3 regions of the Paenibacillus sp. NPDC057886 genome follow, and region 3 is predicted to be linked to each of the others. Evidence: riboswitches for the same ligand, from Rfam matches in the RefSeq annotation. Region 3 holds a riboswitch; each other region holds the start of a gene.
What was found. Region 3 has a riboswitch for thiamine pyrophosphate ahead of ACFVQB_RS24645 (ABC transporter substrate-binding protein). Riboswitches for the same ligand answer to the same signal wherever they lie in the genome.

Region 1: it holds a riboswitch for thiamine pyrophosphate, as region 3 does, so the genes downstream of both, ACFVQB_RS04960 (thiaminase II/PqqC family protein) here and ACFVQB_RS24645 (ABC transporter substrate-binding protein) in region 3, are expected to answer to the same signal.
Region 2: it holds a riboswitch for thiamine pyrophosphate, as region 3 does, so the genes downstream of both, thiC (phosphomethylpyrimidine synthase ThiC) here and ACFVQB_RS24645 (ABC transporter substrate-binding protein) in region 3, are expected to answer to the same signal.

The regions. Positions count from the first base shown of each region.
Region 1 covers NZ_JBHVMZ010000001.1:1,108,391-1,114,069, reverse strand. Annotated here, with positions in the region: gene ACFVQB_RS04975 (TetR/AcrR family transcriptional regulator) at 1-426, opposite strand, end outside; gene ACFVQB_RS04970 (GNAT family N-acetyltransferase) at 476-1,009, opposite strand; gene ACFVQB_RS04965 (thiaminase II/PqqC family protein) at 1,053-1,262, opposite strand; partial or broken gene ACFVQB_RS04960 (thiaminase II/PqqC family protein) at 1,248-1,463, opposite strand; TPP riboswitch at 1,650-1,748, opposite strand; gene ACFVQB_RS04955 (hypothetical protein) at 1,795-2,085, opposite strand; gene ACFVQB_RS04950 (NAD(P)/FAD-dependent oxidoreductase) at 2,094-3,224, opposite strand; gene ACFVQB_RS04945 (AraC family transcriptional regulator) at 3,466-4,281, shown strand; gene ACFVQB_RS04940 (HAD family hydrolase) at 4,278-4,919, opposite strand; gene ACFVQB_RS04935 (DUF1349 domain-containing protein) at 4,967-5,560, opposite strand; gene ACFVQB_RS04930 (MFS transporter) at 5,626-5,679, opposite strand, start outside.
Region 2 covers NZ_JBHVMZ010000007.1:61,780-67,458, forward strand. Annotated here, with positions in the region: gene ACFVQB_RS23235 (hypothetical protein) at 18-185, shown strand; gene ACFVQB_RS23240 (aspartate/glutamate racemase family protein) at 388-1,080, shown strand; gene thiC (phosphomethylpyrimidine synthase ThiC) at 1,597-3,381, opposite strand; TPP riboswitch at 3,758-3,871, opposite strand; gene ACFVQB_RS23250 (IclR family transcriptional regulator) at 3,991-4,734, opposite strand; gene ACFVQB_RS23255 (alpha/beta hydrolase) at 5,093-5,679, shown strand, end outside.
Region 3 covers NZ_JBHVMZ010000007.1:359,644-365,322, forward strand. Annotated here, with positions in the region: gene ACFVQB_RS24625 (MFS transporter) at 1-211, shown strand, start outside; gene ACFVQB_RS24630 (DUF2798 domain-containing protein) at 395-883, opposite strand; gene ACFVQB_RS24635 (VOC family protein) at 1,069-1,455, shown strand; gene ACFVQB_RS24640 (NAD-dependent epimerase/dehydratase family protein) at 1,472-2,227, shown strand; TPP riboswitch at 2,374-2,486, shown strand; gene ACFVQB_RS24645 (ABC transporter substrate-binding protein) at 2,709-3,749, shown strand; gene ACFVQB_RS24650 (thiamine-binding protein) at 4,006-4,296, shown strand; gene ACFVQB_RS24655 (ABC transporter permease) at 4,296-5,054, shown strand; gene ACFVQB_RS24660 (ABC transporter ATP-binding protein) at 5,098-5,679, shown strand, end outside.

The DNA of each region.
Region 1 (5,679 bases), on a different contig from region 3:
ACCTTCATAAGAAAAGGGTTTCAATTCTTCACCAAATACCTGGACCAGCCGTTCAGATAACCAATTTAATTGCATGCGGGTCAAATTTTTCAGATCGCATTCTCCAGAGTAGAAGCCTGTCCAGAATAACTCCACAACCAGCTTTTTTTCCGGCAAAATCATCGGCACCATAATCTGATCCACCAGCAAGTCAAAATCGGAAGCGTAGCTTTGGCTCTCCAAATCTTTGCGAATCTTCATGTCCTCCTGTACACGCTGCTCCAGAATGGCTAGAATACAATCATCCTTTGAACCAAAGAATTTATAAAATGTCCCTTTGGACACACCTGACTCGTCTAGAATCATTTGAATGGAGGTGTTGGTCACCCCATATTTTTCAAAGAGTACAAGCGCTGAGTCCAATAACATTTGTTTCCGTTTATTCATAAGCTCCCCCTGGATGATTTGGGTGGTTCACGTCAAGACATCTAATAATCTACTGCAAATCGACTGCAAACATCACATGTTCCTTCCAAATTCCCTTGATTTTAATATTCTGGCGGTCCGTCTCCTGGAAACCCGCCTTGCGAAGCACTTGAATCGATCCGGCATTGTCGGGCAGCGCACCTGCCTCCACTCGTTTTATTCCCGCTTCATTCATGGCAAAATCCAGTGCTAGCCGAAGGGCTTCGCTCATGTATCCCTTGCCATTCTGCACCTGATCGAGCACATAACCAACAATCCATTTGGTGGTGGAATCCAGTTCAAGTTCAAATAGAGAAATCTCTCCAATGAGCTCATGTGTATTGTTCATGAAGATCCCGAAAGAGTAACGTTTCCCTTCTTCCCTGGCCTTGTTCCAACCTTCAAGAAGAGAGATCTGGCCCTCCAGTGTATAGAATGTATCCGATCGTTCACTTGCCGATATTTCTTCGAAAACAGCCCGGTTACGGAACTGCAAATCCAGCAGTGACGGCGCGTCCTCCACGTTCAAAAATCGTAAATAGATACGTTCTCCACGATTGTCCATCTGTATGTTCATCCTTATCTCTGGTTGTAGTAGATTGCATTCATCAGAAGTACGAGAGTTGCCGTTTATAAGCCATATCCCAGAACAGATATTCAAATTCAACACTTCTTCTGAATATGTCTTCAACGGCTTCCAGTTCCTGCTCGGTTTTATGTTCACATAATGCATCCAGTGTATCATAGAACCATTCGAATGAGTCGCGGAATTCATCACTTGCATAATTTTCATCCAGCGTAATCCCAAATCCATTCATGTAATTTCGATGCAAATCCATTTCTTCGTACAGAATAGCGTGTTGAATCACCGTAAAGTTTGTCATCAGTTTTTCATCTATCGCCTTCACCGCACCCATGGCAAAAATCTTCGCATATTCAATCAGATATGTATAGTCCTGAAGAAGATAAAACTTAAACGCTTCCTGATCCAGTGTACCTTTCCCCATTTCGTGCAAAAAAGGATGGTTGTATCCATCTTCTCATACGGTTCTGGACTTATCTTTTAACGTTCTTGAAAATGACATGATCATGTCTCCTTTTATTAAAATGATAATGTCCCATCTTCAATCCAGCTATCGCGTTCTCTCATCCAAAATGCAAACCAAAAAGCCCTTGTCCTATTTTCGGCAAGGGCAAAATAACATGAGTACATGTCATTTGCTCCCTACGTCAGTATTAACTAACAGGTTCAAAGGGTCAGGTTTTAACCTTCTCAACTGCGAACAGTCCCCCTGCAAATAGCTCAGGCTTATTACAACATGTGTTTTTCCAAATGTCAAACCATTCCTATTAATCTTCAAGTTCCCCTAAATCTTCTTGCAAGTTCTTAAGTCGAATGCGGATATCCTTAATCATACTTTGCAATTTGTTTAACTCATCCACCAATTGTTGCTCATTAGAGACGTTTGTCGCTGAAGTTGAATGATACGCTGGAGACATCCTTAACTGATTTAAGTCCGATTCATATACCCTCCGCTCTTCCTCGGCTTTTGCCAATTCCTCCTCGGCGATGCCAATCTGGTGCTCCAGATAGATGATGTCTGAGGAGTTGCCGTGAGTTAAGCGCTGTGAATATGTCATAGTTCACCTCATTTCTGATCATCCATTGCTTTTCCAAGGTCATATGGCTGAATATCGATATCCAAATCCATACCCAAAGCCAGCTTGGCCAGTTGACTTCCAATAAAAGGCCCCATCGTTAATCCGGACGCTCCAAGCCCGTTAGCTGTGATCAAACCATCCCAACCAGGAACAGCACCCATTACCGGAAGAAAACCCGGTGTAAACGGACGGAATCCTACTCTTACTTCCTCAAACGTGCTATCAGCTAAACCGGGAGCCAGTTCCAACCCTTTATTCAAAATTTCCTGCATTCCTCCTGCGGTTACTCTTGTATCATAGCCTTCAATATCATTTTCGTGAGTCGCCCCGATCACAATCTTCTGTTGATCAAAGGCTAACAGATATTGATCCGAAGGAGGCATGACTACAGGCCAGTTTCCAGTGTCTTCTCGATTGTGAACCTGCAAATGCATAATTTGCGCCTTCTGATAATGAACCTTGAAATCAATGCCCAAAGGCTTGAACAGTTCACTCGCCCAAGCGCCGGCACACACAATAACCTCGTCAGCCGATATGATTTTACCGTCAACAACGACTCCGGTCACCCGGTCCGATTCAAATTGAAGTGCCGCGTCCCCATTCATCAGGACCGCTCCATTTCGCTGTGCCGATCGGATTAAGGCATCACGCAGTGCACGTCCATCGATACGCGCAGCACCGCTGATGTAGACTGACTGAACGTTTTCCTCCAGAAGAGGAAAACGCTCATGGGTTTCTTTTGCATCCAGACGGGTAATATCCGCAATCTCCGGTGCATCTTCTTTACGAAGGTGTGCCCGCTCCTGCATCTTGTTGATTTTCTCCACATCCGTATGAATACTAAGCGCACCCACTTGAGCATATCCTGTTTCCGTTTCCCCTTCACTTTTGAGTTCTTCAATTAATCCGGGATAAAAACGTGCACCTGCCTTGGCAAGCTGATACCAATCCTGGTTGCGGCGCTGAGATAACCAGGGACAGATGATCCCGGCAGCAGCATCCGTAGCCTGTCCCCAATCTTTCCGGTCTATAATAAGAACTTCCGCACACCGCTTTGCCAATTGATACGCTGTGGAAGCCCCAAGAATTCCTGATCCTACGACGATGACTTTCTTCATGACTGCATCCCTTTCCTAAATCACTGTATCCATTATAGCGTATACTGTTTGGTCTGATAATGGCAAGGCATCGACATCGCAAAACATATTCCTAAAAGGTTTTCGATAAGAGGGTTGTCGAATTAAATAGACCGTATAAATTAATGTTATTTATGTAATATAATTCAAATCAATTTTCTTTTAACGCTGTATACACGCCATTTACGCCACGATCTTTCACGAAATGAGGAATAACACAACGATGCCGAAACCTAGTATGGGGAATTCGCTGGATACCGATATGCCGCTTATGATTACAGGTCAAAACCAGCTGACCGTAGATGAATTAATGAATTGGAACGGCCATTCACGGGATTACAGTATTGTGCAGTGTATCGGAGGAACAGGGAAAATCGCAGCCCAAAATCATGAGTTTTCGATCCGGGAAGGAACCACTCTTATTATGTTCCCGGAGGTGACATACCGTTACGACAATCTGAGTGATTCATTGTTGTTCGATTGTCTGTCCTTTAATGGCTATTTATTGCCCCGGTTTCTGCATACCTTGCAGATCGGGGAGCTGCGCGCCTTCAAGCCGGATGGAATGCTTCATATCCTGTTGCATGAAATAACGTTGGCGCTGCAGTCCCGGCACAAGGATCAGATCTGGCACGTATCGGCATTGCTATACATGCTTCTGGTCAGATTAACGATTGATGGAGATCGTTATGGTGCTTATGAACGCTCGGATGCACGATTAAAGCTGGCCGGACTTGTTACTTTTATCAAGCAAAATTATCATCAGGATATCTCGCTCTCCATGCTGGCTCAGCAAATGGACGTCACCGAACAACATTTAAATCGGATATTCAAAAAGGAATTCCAAATGACTCCGCTTGATTATCTGACACGATATCGGTTGTTGAAAGCCAAGGAAATGCTCGTCCACGACGCTGGAATAACGGCCCACGAGATTGCCCGGGCTGTCGGTTTCAACAGCGCCAGTTATTTTGGATCCGTATTCAAAAAATATGAAGGAATCTCCCCTATTGAGTTACGCAAGCAATACAAGGGTTAAAGAATCTCCATCGTGATCTCTGCCAGCGAGGTTAACCGCAGATCATACTTCGAAAATTCCAAATTACGCGTTACCTCGTTAGGCACAATGACACAGCGAATCCCTGCGGCTTTGGCTGCCTTCAGTCCATTCGGCGAGTCTTCAAACACAACCGCTTCGGATGCCCCGATCCCGAGACTCTCCAGGGCAAGCAGGTACAATTCCGGGTCCGGTTTAACCCGCTTGACGTCCTCGGCCGTATGAATGACATCGAATAGTTCGAAAATGCCGAGTGTACGCAAATAACCATGAACCCAATCCCGGGTAGAGCTGGAAGCAACGGCAAGCCCAATCCCTTTTTTACGGGCTGACTGCAGCAGCTCATGCACGCCTGGAAGAATGGCTGCTTGTCCCAGGTATGCTTCGTATTTCTGTTCAGAGAGCAGCTTGATATGATCGTGATCGATCGGTTTTTGCAGCGCTTGCTCCAGGTATAGAAAAGGATGAAATTCTTCAAACGATGTCCCTACATTTTTTGACCAAAGCTCCAGGCCCAGTTCAAGTCCATGCTCTTTATAAATATCGCGAAAAGCATAGAACCAAGGAGTCTCCGTGTCCACAATCAGTCCATCAAAATCCAAAATAAAAGCTTTTACCATTCCGCTTTTCTCCCTCCAATGATCAGCCGACTGGCTGGGAGATGGGCTTAGAAGCGTGCAGTCACGTCCGGATGGGTAACATTCATGGATAAAAAGTGACAGGTGCATCCCGCTCCGGCTGGTGACTGTCCAACAACACCTGCCCGGATCTCCCCCTCCATCGGCATGCCGAAATATCGGATTAACTTCCACTCCACCCCATCGGGTGAATAGAAAAATGAAAAGCAGTCCTCCACTTTGCGTATGCGCAGATAGGGATTCGTTACGGGAACTTCAACCGAATTGCAATCGTCGGATGAACCTTCCTTCGTCACCACTGACACAATGGTAGCTGCTTTTCCATCATACTCAAAACAAAGCTTGCACCAGTTTCGTTCATCCGCCATAACCATCAAACATCCGGAATCATACTGTTTTTTCATGTCCACAGTTAGCTGGGTCGTCATTTCAAAATCGTTAGGTACGGGCATCGACAGAAATGGTGCAGTTGCACGGATGTGTTTACCCGCGGGGTCCTGGAAAAAGTCCGTATCGGCCTGGGCTTCTACAATAAGAACTCCTTGATCGGTATAAGACCAGCTCTCCGGCTCATTGATCCAGTTCATTTGGTTTCTTGTTTCTGTTGCAAATACGTTTGTCATCTCTTTGCCTCCCAGATTCATTTTCTGTATTATATATTCGTTTCATATACAGAAAACCCCTTCTCCTACATATTTTCGTAAGTGCTGATCACTTGGGAGTGTTTCTGGGGATCAGGAAG
Region 2 (5,679 bases), 300 kb from region 3:
TTAAAGGAGGAACCAAGATGATCCGCATGCCTATTCAGCAAATGATCCCGTACCACCACCAATATCCGCGCAACACGGCGACCACTGCTCCCAAAAAGGAGAATGAGAACACTCAAGGTCTATCCTTTCATGAAATTTTGCAACAAAAAATGGCGAAAAAGAATGCTGCCCCATCCTTGAGATAGAATGAAATGATGAGCGAATTGAGAATCGCTAACGTGGTTGCACCGTTCCTCTGCGAAGTTGTGGATGAACGGTTATTCGCGTTTTCACGATAAATGTAGTTACCACAGTAATTTAAATATGTACAGTTTATTGTCACATCCCTATAATGGGTTAAATATCTGCGAAACTTATATGAGACATAATCCATTTCAGGGGGCAAGTATGATGATGACCATTGGCTGTTTTCACGCTCACTATTCCAATATTGCACTGATTGAAGAAGCTCTCGCTCCTTATGAGGTTGAACTTGTACATTATGTCGATCCGGGTCTGGATCGCCTCAAACATGATGCTGATTTCACCGAGGCAGTTACGCATGAGAAAGTCTCACAAACGCTGCAATGGATCGCGCACTGCCATGCAGATGCCATCCTCGTCACCTGTACCCTGTTTGCGGTCGTACTTGAGCAGGTGGCACAGTATGTTCCCGTGCCCGTGGTTGGCATTGATGATCCATTACTTGTGGAAATGCAGCAGAATCCTGGTGAATACATCCTAGCGTTTACCAACCCCGCAACGATTGAGGGAACGATGGCGCGGGTGAATCAGGCTTTGCAGCAAAAAGATGGGGATGGGCAGCGAAATGGGATCGAAGCAGTTGAGACTGAAGCTGCACTGATTCCGGGGACATTCGAGTTAATTATGCGAGGTGATAAGGAAGGCTATCTTGCTGCGGTGAGCACCGGATTACTGCAACTTGGTGAGCAGTACCCGGATAGCACGGTAGTCGCCGCTCAACTGTCCATGGCTCCCGCAGCAGCCCGGGTCACAGCAAACACAGGCATTGCGATTTATAGTCCGCTAGCATCACTTGCGGCGTACTTGGAGAAGAATTTGAGCTTGGCCCAGCGTTAAGTGTTGAGCTCATGAAGCAAAATAAAAAGACTCTCGAATGAGAGACTTTCGAATGGCATAATTATTTTGTACAGCCAATTTGTGGTGGGAAATAGGTTGCCTCCGGTGGGAGGTGATCCTATGAACTTCTCTTTCAACGACGTAATCGTGTTCGCAATGTTAATTATTGCGCTCCTGACATACATCGACCGTAAAAAGAAGTGACCCGCCACAGGTTGACGGCCTGACGGGTCACTTCGTCTGAATTATGCTGCACTTGGAGGAATACCTACCGCAAATGCTGTGCAGGAGTAGCCATTGGCCTGGCTACTCTTATTTGTTTTTACTTATATTCATTTTATTAAACACCTGTGAGACAATCAACCTATAACTGATAAAATATGTTGTGTCGTAATCCTTGTCCTTCGAAATGAAGTGTACGTACCACATACCAAGTAAGAGCCGCTCGTCTCCGCAATCACGGAGAGGAACGGCTTTTCACTATGTCAGGCCGCCCAGATTGCGCTGTAACGACGCCTAAGGGCGGGTCCGGTATTCCTCAGCCTTTTCCAACATGCCCGCTGCCACAGCCTCATTTTCGGACAAACCTTTGTCCGCGGCAAAGGCACGAATATCCTGCGTAATGCGCATGCTGCAAAATTTCGGCCCGCACATGGAGCAGAAATGGGCTTCCTTAGCCCCTTCGGCCGGCAACGTCTCATCGTGGTAGGATAGCGCACGTTCCGGGTCGAGTGACAGGTTGAACTGATCGCGCCAGCGGAACTCGAACCGTGCTTTGGACAGCGCATCGTCCCGCCGCTGGGCACGAGGGTGACCTTTCGCCAGATCAGCGGCATGAGCAGCGATCTTGTAGGCGATAACCCCTTCCCGCACATCCTCCTTATTGGGCAGGCCCAGATGCTCTTTTGGCGTAACATAACAGAGCATCGACGTTCCGAACCAACCGATCATCGCCGCTCCAATGGCTGAGGTAATATGGTCATAGCCTGGTGCAATATCGGTCGTCAGCGGTCCCAGCGTATAGAAAGGCGCCTCTTTGCAAATCTCCATCTGGAGATCGACATTCTCCTTAATCTTGTGCATCGGCACATGTCCCGGACCTTCAATCATCACCTGCACATCATGCTTCCATGCAATCTGTGTCAGTTCGCCGAGCGTAGCCAGTTCCGCCATCTGGGCTTCATCATTGGCATCATAGATGCTGCCTGGGCGGAGTCCATCTCCGAGAGAGAAGGCTACATCATACCTTTTCATAATCTCGCAGATTTCTTCAAAATGGGTATACAAAAAATTCTCCTGATGATGCGCAAGGCACCATGCTGCCATGATGGACCCGCCCCGTGACACAATGCCCGTCATGCGCTTGGCGGTCATCGGAATATATCGCAGCAGCACGCCTGCATGGATCGTAAAGTAGTCCACACCCTGCTCTGCCTGCTCTATGAGCGTGTCACGATACAAGTCCCAGGTCAGTGCTTCGGCTTCCCCATTGACCTTCTCCAGCGCCTGATAGAGCGGTACTGTTCCAATTGGTACAGGTGAATTGCGGATGATCCATTCGCGGGTTGTATGAATGTCCTTGCCTGTGGAAAGATCCATCACCGTATCCGAACCCCAACGTACCGCCCAAGTCATCTTCTCCACCTCTTCCTCGATGGAAGAAGATACCGCAGAGTTTCCGATGTTCGCATTGATCTTCACATGAAAATGACGCCCGATCAGCATCGGCTCACTCTCCGGGTGATTGATGTTCGACGGCAGGATGGCTCTGCCACTCGCCAGCTCCTGCCGTACAAACTCCGGCTCCACCCCTTCACGAATAGCGGCGAACTCCATCTCCGGCGTGATCATTCCCTGCCGTGCATAATGCATTTGGGTCACGCTGCGCCCTGCCTGTCCCCGTAATGGTTTACCACGCAAGCCTGGATACTTCTCGGCTCCAGTTCGCTTCCCTCCCGGTTTCAGTCCGTTATCCTCCGGTCTTACCGTTCGTCCCTGGTAGGCTTCAACATCTTCACGCTCCGTAATCCAGCGGGTACGCAGCGCCGGCAGACCTGCCCGGATATCGGCATGAAATTCGGGATCGGTCATTGGCCCGCTCGTATCGTAGACACGCAGCGGTTCGTTATGCTCCACCCCTTGGGGAGTATTGGTGTCATGAAGGGCAATTTCACGCTCCGGTACAGCAATGTCCGGTCGTGAGCCATGAATGTACACTTTGCGGCTGCCCGGGAAGGGCTGAACCCGCCCCACCGTACCTTTTTCCTTTGCCAACTGCTGATCCTGCTTGTCCTGTCCCATCGCTTCTTGTCCCGTTTGTTTTCCTGTGCTCATCGCTCTTGTCTCCTCCTCATTGGTGATCGCCTGGATTGAAATGCTTGCGCACGGGTCCAAAATCATCCACAGCATAGAAAAAGAAAGAGCGACCATACAACACAAAATAGGGACATACACTTCAAGTAATACAGACAGTCGAGGCAAAAGATATCCACCCCAATGCTCGCCAATGGCTCCCAGCTCTTTATCCAAAAGCAGCTCTGACACCAGCTTCCGCCTGTTTACTGTATAAAAAAAGCCGGTTCCCAAGGGAACCGGCTTATGTCCATCACCAATAACGCCCCTAATACAGACGCCTTAACGGAGTCCATCCATAGGTCACATCATATGGTGTTCGTGGTCGTATCGCCGATTACTTCCCTACGCTGGTATGATCCAGATCAGGTGCAAAGGGTCCGGAATCTCATGCGATTCCGTCTCAGTCCGGACAATTCGGACTCCCCCAGTAACGTTAACAAGTTGCAGCATCTAAGCCGCAGATTCATATTCAATTATGCTGACCCCGTTGGGCCGTCCATTACAGAGTAGCGCAACCGAATCATAAAAACAACCTTTATATTCCAGAACATAAAATCAGGATAACATAAGTCCCATCTGTGTAGCAGCTTCCTTCAGCACAGGAGCGTATTCATGCAACGTCTCCTGCGAGAGGCGACTAACAGGCCCGGATACGGACAGGGCAGCAGCAATGTTGCCTTTCCGATCCATGATCGGTACAGATACTGCCGCGGCTCCCGGTTCACGTTCCTCATAACTTGTTGCGTAGCCATATTCCAGAATGTCTTTCATCTGTGCCAAATATACTTTGGGATCGATAAATACCGGCCACTCCGGCCCATTCATCAGATCTTCGCGGTCCTCTTCGGTAGCAAAAGCCATCAGCACTTTGCTGGATGCTCCCACGGATAACGGAAGTCTGACGCCCACCGGAGCTACACGACGAATCGCCTGATCACTCTGTACGGCTTGAATTCGAATCCGCTCACTGCCATCACGCAGATATAAGCTCACGGTTTCGCCCAGTCGATCTCTGAGCCGCTCCATTGCAGGCAGTAGCAGAATAGCAGGATCATCGCTGCGAGACATATGGGCAGACAGTTCCCAGATGCGTATGCCAAGTCGATACTTCTCGGTGGCTGCATCCCGAATCACGAACCCCTTGTCCTCCAAAGTAGCCATCAGACGATGGACTGTACTTTTGTGCAGGCCGATCTGGCTGGCAATTTCTGTGAGCCCCAGATCACTGCGGGTTGTAAAACACAATAATATATCCAGCGCCCGTTCTACAGCCCGGACGGTTAACTTTCGGTCTTCCATGGCAAGTTGCCCTCCTCATGTTTCATCACATGAAACTTGGTTACATAAATTATATGAGAAACGGTCTCATCTGTAAACCAAAAAGCGCCATTTGGAATAGGGATATTTGTAAATATTTTCTTTTTATAAATTAAAATCCCCTGCTATTTGCACCCTAAGGAAATGTTAACCAGATATCTTCAGAACTATATAACAATTGCGTAACAAATGCCTCCAATCAATTGACTTTGACTATATTGGAACATACGATAAAGATATATTAAATTAAGATTTTGCTTCATAAGTAGTCAGAAAAATTATTTATCCGCTCTGTTCGATTCGTTGTTATCTTCATTTGATTTTTAAAGGAGGGGCAATCATGTATCCGACATCCCAGAGCGAAGCCCCGCTGCAAACGAAAGTGTCAGATCTGCCTTCTTCGTTATCACCGAGGCTGATCCGGTTCAAACATATTGTCGTGGCGTTGTTGCTCTCCGTTGTTTTTTTTCTGCTCTTTTGTTTCATTGCACTACACGGTTATATTGCTTGGGTATTATCCAATCCAACTGTAGCGCCTGTATTCTCCAATCCCATGCAGGCGAAGAACATGAAGTATCAAGACATCACGTTCCCGGCAGCAGACGGCAGTCGAACGATGCAGGGTTGGTATATTCCGGCTGACGATAATGCTAACAAAACCATCATATTCAGCCATGGATATGGTGCGAATCGTGAAGAGACCTGGGTACCAATGTATGACCTGGCCCATTATGCTCACCAACTCGGCTTCAATGTGGTGATGTTCGATTACGGTTTCGCTTCACAGGTGAACAAAGCTGTCGCCACAGGCGGCAAAGCCGAGTCCCAGCAGCTGCTCGGTGCAATCCAGTTTGCGAAGCAGCGCGGAGCTCAGGAGCTTGTCGTGTGGGGGTTCTCCATGGGTGCAGGCACAGCCTTGCAGACTGG
Region 3 (5,679 bases):
GCCTGGTACAGAGGAATCGACACCCAGCATCCTGATTGCATCAGGTGGTGTTGGCGGTGCCATTCTGCCTTTGGTTACAGGCTGGAGTCTGGATCATCTGGAAGTGAACCAGTCCGCATGGATGCTTGCCATTTTTGCAGTCGGTCTGCTCATTATCAGCGTGATCGCGTATCAATGGCAGCGCAGGCATACTGTAAGCTCAGCATCGTAACATCTACGGAACAGATGATAAATTAGATCCAATGAATCTTAGCTGTAAAAAGATAGGCTTCGTAGCGATGAATGCTATGAGGCCTTTATTAATTTAAAAATGAACAATTCCTTTTTTATCTTAGAGCAGTTGACGATTGCCCAGGAAATACTTTCAGGTGATTTAAATCGGAACTAACGTTATTTACGTTGAAGGAACTACACGCCCTTTATCCTTAATGAATTTACTGAATACATATCGAACGAGCGGTCCCAGAATAATAATTTGGTAAGGAAGCGCCAGGCTGAAATTACGAGCAATCGTATGAAGATACGTACTTAGTACGGATGCTCCACTTAACTGATTCGCAAGATAAGCGGAAATCATTCCGTACAAGGACATGATCAGGACCATCCCAATAACCATGAAAAATGACATAGCGAGCACACCCAAGATTTTGCTGGACTTGTCAAAAGGTAAGGAAAATGCAATTTTTCTCGCTACAGGTCCGACAATGAAGGACTCCACCAGGAACGCAATGATAAAGCACAATATGAACTGAAGCAGTATTTCAAGCGCGGACATCTTGCTCAATAACCCATTGTGCCATAAATTGAAGGTCATCATGACGACGACCATCCCTGTGCACATCATCATTCCAAAAACAATCTGTTCTTTCTTCGTTGTTGGCAATTCTCTCATCCTCTCTGTTTACCTTCGTAATTATAGAGATGACGAACCCCTCCACATAAGTGAACATTCTGTGAACAAATATAATTTTTCCAAATTAAAATCGGATTTGACAACCTCGTATTAGAGCCCTATCATATCCCTTAAAATGGTAGAATTATTCTCTACATATAAGGAGGATTTGGATAATGAGTTTTCAAAAGCGCATTGACCACGTCGGCATTGCCGTTCGTGATCTGGAGACCACGCTGCGTTTCTATACGGAGATTGTTGGTCTTGAATTGAAAGACCGGGTAACCCATACCAACGGTGTCATTCAGCTCGCCTTTCTCGGCTTCAACGGAAGCCATGAGACCGAGATTGAGTTGATTCAGGGATACAGCGACAAGCTGCCTTCCGAAGGTACGGTGCACCATTTTGCCATCCATGTCGATGACCTTGAGTCTGAGTACAACCGCATTAAGGAAACCGAGGCCGAGTTTATTGATGGAGAGATTATTACACTGCCTAACGGTTACCGTTATTTCTTCATCTATGGACCTGAAAAGGAATGGATTGAGTTCTTCCAGCGTTAAGAATTGGAGCTGATTTATGAACATTTTAATTACCGGCGCAGCCGGAAAAATTGGACGTGACTTGTCCCAACACTTGTCAGAAGCATTTCACCTGCGACTAACGGATTTGAATATCGATAGACTGCATACGTATCAAGGGACAAGCCATGAGATTATGACACTGGATGTGACAGATCCCGAAGCCTGTCAGCACGCTTGCGAAGGCATGGATGTGGTTGTACATCTGGCAGGCGATCCTTCCCCGCATGCCGGGTTCTATGAATCGTTGTTGGATATCAATATCAAGGGTACATTTAATGTATTCCGTGCAGCTCAAGACCAAGGTGTGCGGAGAATCATTCTGGCAAGCAGTGCACAGACGATCGAGGGGTATCCCATTGATGCTCAAGTCTATCCGGACATGCCGACACGCCCACGAAATTTATACGGGGTTAGCAAATGTTTTGGAGAATCGCTCGCTTCCTATTTTGCGTATACCGAAGGTTTACAAAGTGTAGCAATACGTATAGGTGCATATGATGATTTTCAACCGGATGGACCAGCGCTGGAGGCAAGGGATATGAGCGCGTATATTAGTCCGGCTGACTTGTGTGATTTGATGTTCAAAGCAATTACAGCTCCAGATCTGGAGCCCTTCACCATACTGCATGGGATCTCGAATAATCGGTTTAAACGATTGAATCTGGAAACCACTCAGAAACAGGTAGGCTATGACCCGAAATCCGATGCTTTTGCACTCAGTCAGATTTCCTTATATGATTCGCCACGATAATTATTGAAAATAACACATCTTAACAGGCTGTTATACACATGTATGATGGCCTGTTTGATTATCGCATCCATCTCCTCTATCCAGTTCCTGACTGGACATGCATGGGCCTCTGGCCTATAATTACACCTAGTAATGCCCGTAACTTCATAGTTTCCCAGGGGAGTCGGAATAGGCCGGCTGAGAGTGTATCCCACCAAGATACTGACCCTTAGACCTGATCTGGATCATGCCAGCGTAGGAATCGGAGTATATCGAATTGGCCCAGCCTCTTTGCTGAGTGCCACATCTCTAACGCCTGCACGCGTCCCGGATTACCGGGGCGCTTTTTTAATGTTCTTTTCTATAGTCAGAGAGCTAAAAAAAAGTGACGTCATCCGGATCATAGCTGGTATAAATCTGTTGATTTATGCAAGAAGCTTGGATATGAAGCCAAGGAGTACCCCGTGCCACTGGCCGGACAACATGAAGGAGAGAAATGAAGATGAGATGGCGTAAAATGATGGGCCTAATGCTCTTGTGCGTACTACTAGTGGCTGTGGCCGCATGTGGCGGCAAAGAAGCTGCACCTTCAGGAGAAAATGGCAGCAGCAACACCGAAAACAGCAATGAAGGTGACAACGCAGCCCTCAAGGACATTAAAGTGGTGCTGGACTGGACACCAAATACGAATCATACCGGCCTGTATGCGGCCGTAGATCAAGGTTTTTACAAAGCCGAAGGCTTGAATGTAGAGATTGTACAGCCAGGTGCCGGAGGCGCGGATACCATGGTGGCTTCGAACGAAGTGCCTTTTGGCGTAAGTTATCAGGAGAGTGTGACCCAGGCCCGCACACAGGGCGTACCGCTCGTGTCCATCGCTGCAGTCATTCAGCATAACACGTCCGGATTTGCCGCTCCGGTAGATCGGAACATCAAGTCTCCCAAAGATTTTGAAGGCAAAACTTACGGTGGCTGGGGCTCCCCGGTAGAAGAAGCCGTGATGCAGTCCATTATGGAAGGCGAAGGCGCTAATGTATCCAAAGTCAAAAATATTAATATGGGCGATGCAGACTTCTTCACCGCTGTAAAACGCGATATCGACTTTGCCTGGATTTTCTACGCGTGGACGGGTATTGAAGCCCAACTGCGCGGCGAACCGATCGACATGCTATATGTGAAGGATTATTCTGAAGCGCTGGACTACTACACACCTGTACTCGTGACGAATGAACAGACGATTCAGAACGATCCCGAGCTGGTTAAAGCGTTCTTGAAAGCAACTTCCGAAGGATATCAATATGCGATTGAACATCCCGAAGACGCTGCCAACATTCTGATCAAGGCCGTACCGGATCTGGATAAGGACCTTGTGCTGGCAAGCCAAAAGTGGCTGAGTCCGAAATATCAGGATGACGCACCGCGCTGGGGTGAGCAGAAGCAGGAAGTATGGCAGAACTACACGGATTGGATGTTTAGCAAAAAGCTGCTCGATGAGCAGGTAGATGTATCCAAGGCGTATACAAACGAGTTTCTACCCCAATAAAAATTGTTTAAGTTTAACTTTTATTACACCAGAACGAAGAGTGCAGAACCCATCTGAAGAAGCGAAGCGCTCACCTAAAAGCTTTCTGAAAGAAAGCTCCTTCGAAAGCATATGCTATCCCCGGATTTCCTCCGTTAAAAATCGTTAAAGAAATCCGGGGATAACAGTGATCGGAAGAGGGTACTGCAATCGGAGTGGGAAAGTGTAAAGCTGGTTTAACTCATGCAATTTAACCCGAAAGGAAGCGTGATCTTTCATGGCAAGTACACTACTCAGCATTCAAGTCATTCCCAAAACGCCAAATGGCGAAAATTCTTATCCTTACGTTGATCGTGCCATTGAAGTTATTCAGCAGTCCGGCTTGAAATATCAGGTTAATCCACTGGATACCACGATGGAGGGAGAACTGGAGGAACTGCTGGAGGTTGTCCGAAAAATGCACGAAGTTCTTGTGGAAGCCGGCAGTCCGAGCATCATCTCACAGATCAAGATCGCCCATAGCCCAAGCGGCTTCAGCATGGACACCCTGACGGAGAAATATCGCTAATGCATGCCTATTGGAAAAGCGTATGGCCGCCCTTTGTGGCGGTTATTCTCTTTATAGCGATATGGCAGGGAGCCGTCTCCCTATTCCATATTGAGAAATGGATGCTGCCTGCGCCTTCGGACATCGCCCATGAAGCAGCGTCCCAAGCCGATCGACTTGGCATGCATGCATGGGCAACAATCCAGCTGACATTGATTGGGTTCGCAGCAGGTACGCTCGTGGGATTACTGATTGCGATGGTGCTGCATTTGATTCCATTTTTGAAATCTGCACTCTATCCATTACTTATTCTTAGTCAAAATATACCGACCATCGCGCTTGCTCCGCTCTTGCTGATCTGGTTCGGATTTGGACTGCTGCCCAAACTGATTACCATCATCCTGGTCTGCTTCTTCCCGGTGGCTGTAGCTGCCATGGACGGGTTGACCCGCACCGATGCGGCGATGATGAACTATATGCGCATGGCTGGTGCAAAACGTGGCCAAATTTTCTGGAAGCTCGAACTGCCACATGCGCTGCCTTCGGTGTTCTCGGGGATTAAAATTGCCGCTACGTACAGCGTCATGGGTGCCATCATCGCTGAATGGATCGGTGCAGATAAGGGCATCGGCTATTATATGATGCTGCAAAAATCGGCCTATCGGACGGATCGTCTTTTCGTGGCAATCATGATTATTGTGGCATTGAGTCTGCTGCTCTTCCTGCTCATTGCCCTACTTGAGAAATTGCTCGTTCGCTGGCGGCCGCAGAAGCGATAATGTTGAAATATGCCCCATCTAAAGGTTAGGAAGTGATGACAAAATGACACCCGAACACAACGAGCGGGTAACTGCTGCCCCGGATGAAGGTGCAACCACTCCAACGCGTAACAGAGTTCCTGAACATGGAGCCGTGACCTTAAATGCACATCATTCATCACCAGCGTTAGAAGTGCTGAGCGTGCATGCTTCGTTCCGCGAGCGGCGCAGCATTTTACCCGTTCTGGATGACCTGTCCCTGACCGTGGAACAAGGGGAATTCGTAGCCATCGTCGGCCCTTCCGGCTGCGGCAAAAGCACCCTGTTTCACATCATCGGCGGCCTGCTGAAACCACAGGAGGGCCAGATCCTGATGAATGGTCAGGATGTTACCGGACAACGCGGCAAGATTAGCTATATGCCGCAGCAGCCTGCCCTCTTCCCATGGCGTACCATTGAGGACAATGTGCTGCTTGCAGGTGAAGTGTCTGCGGATGCACCACCCCGGGCTAAGGCGCTTGCAGATGCCCGGGAATGGCTGGGCAGTGTCGGACTGGCCGGATTCGAACAAGCCTATCCGCATATGTTATCGGGCGGCATGCAGCAGCGGGTTGCATTTCTGCGCGCCCTGCTCAGTCCGCAGGAG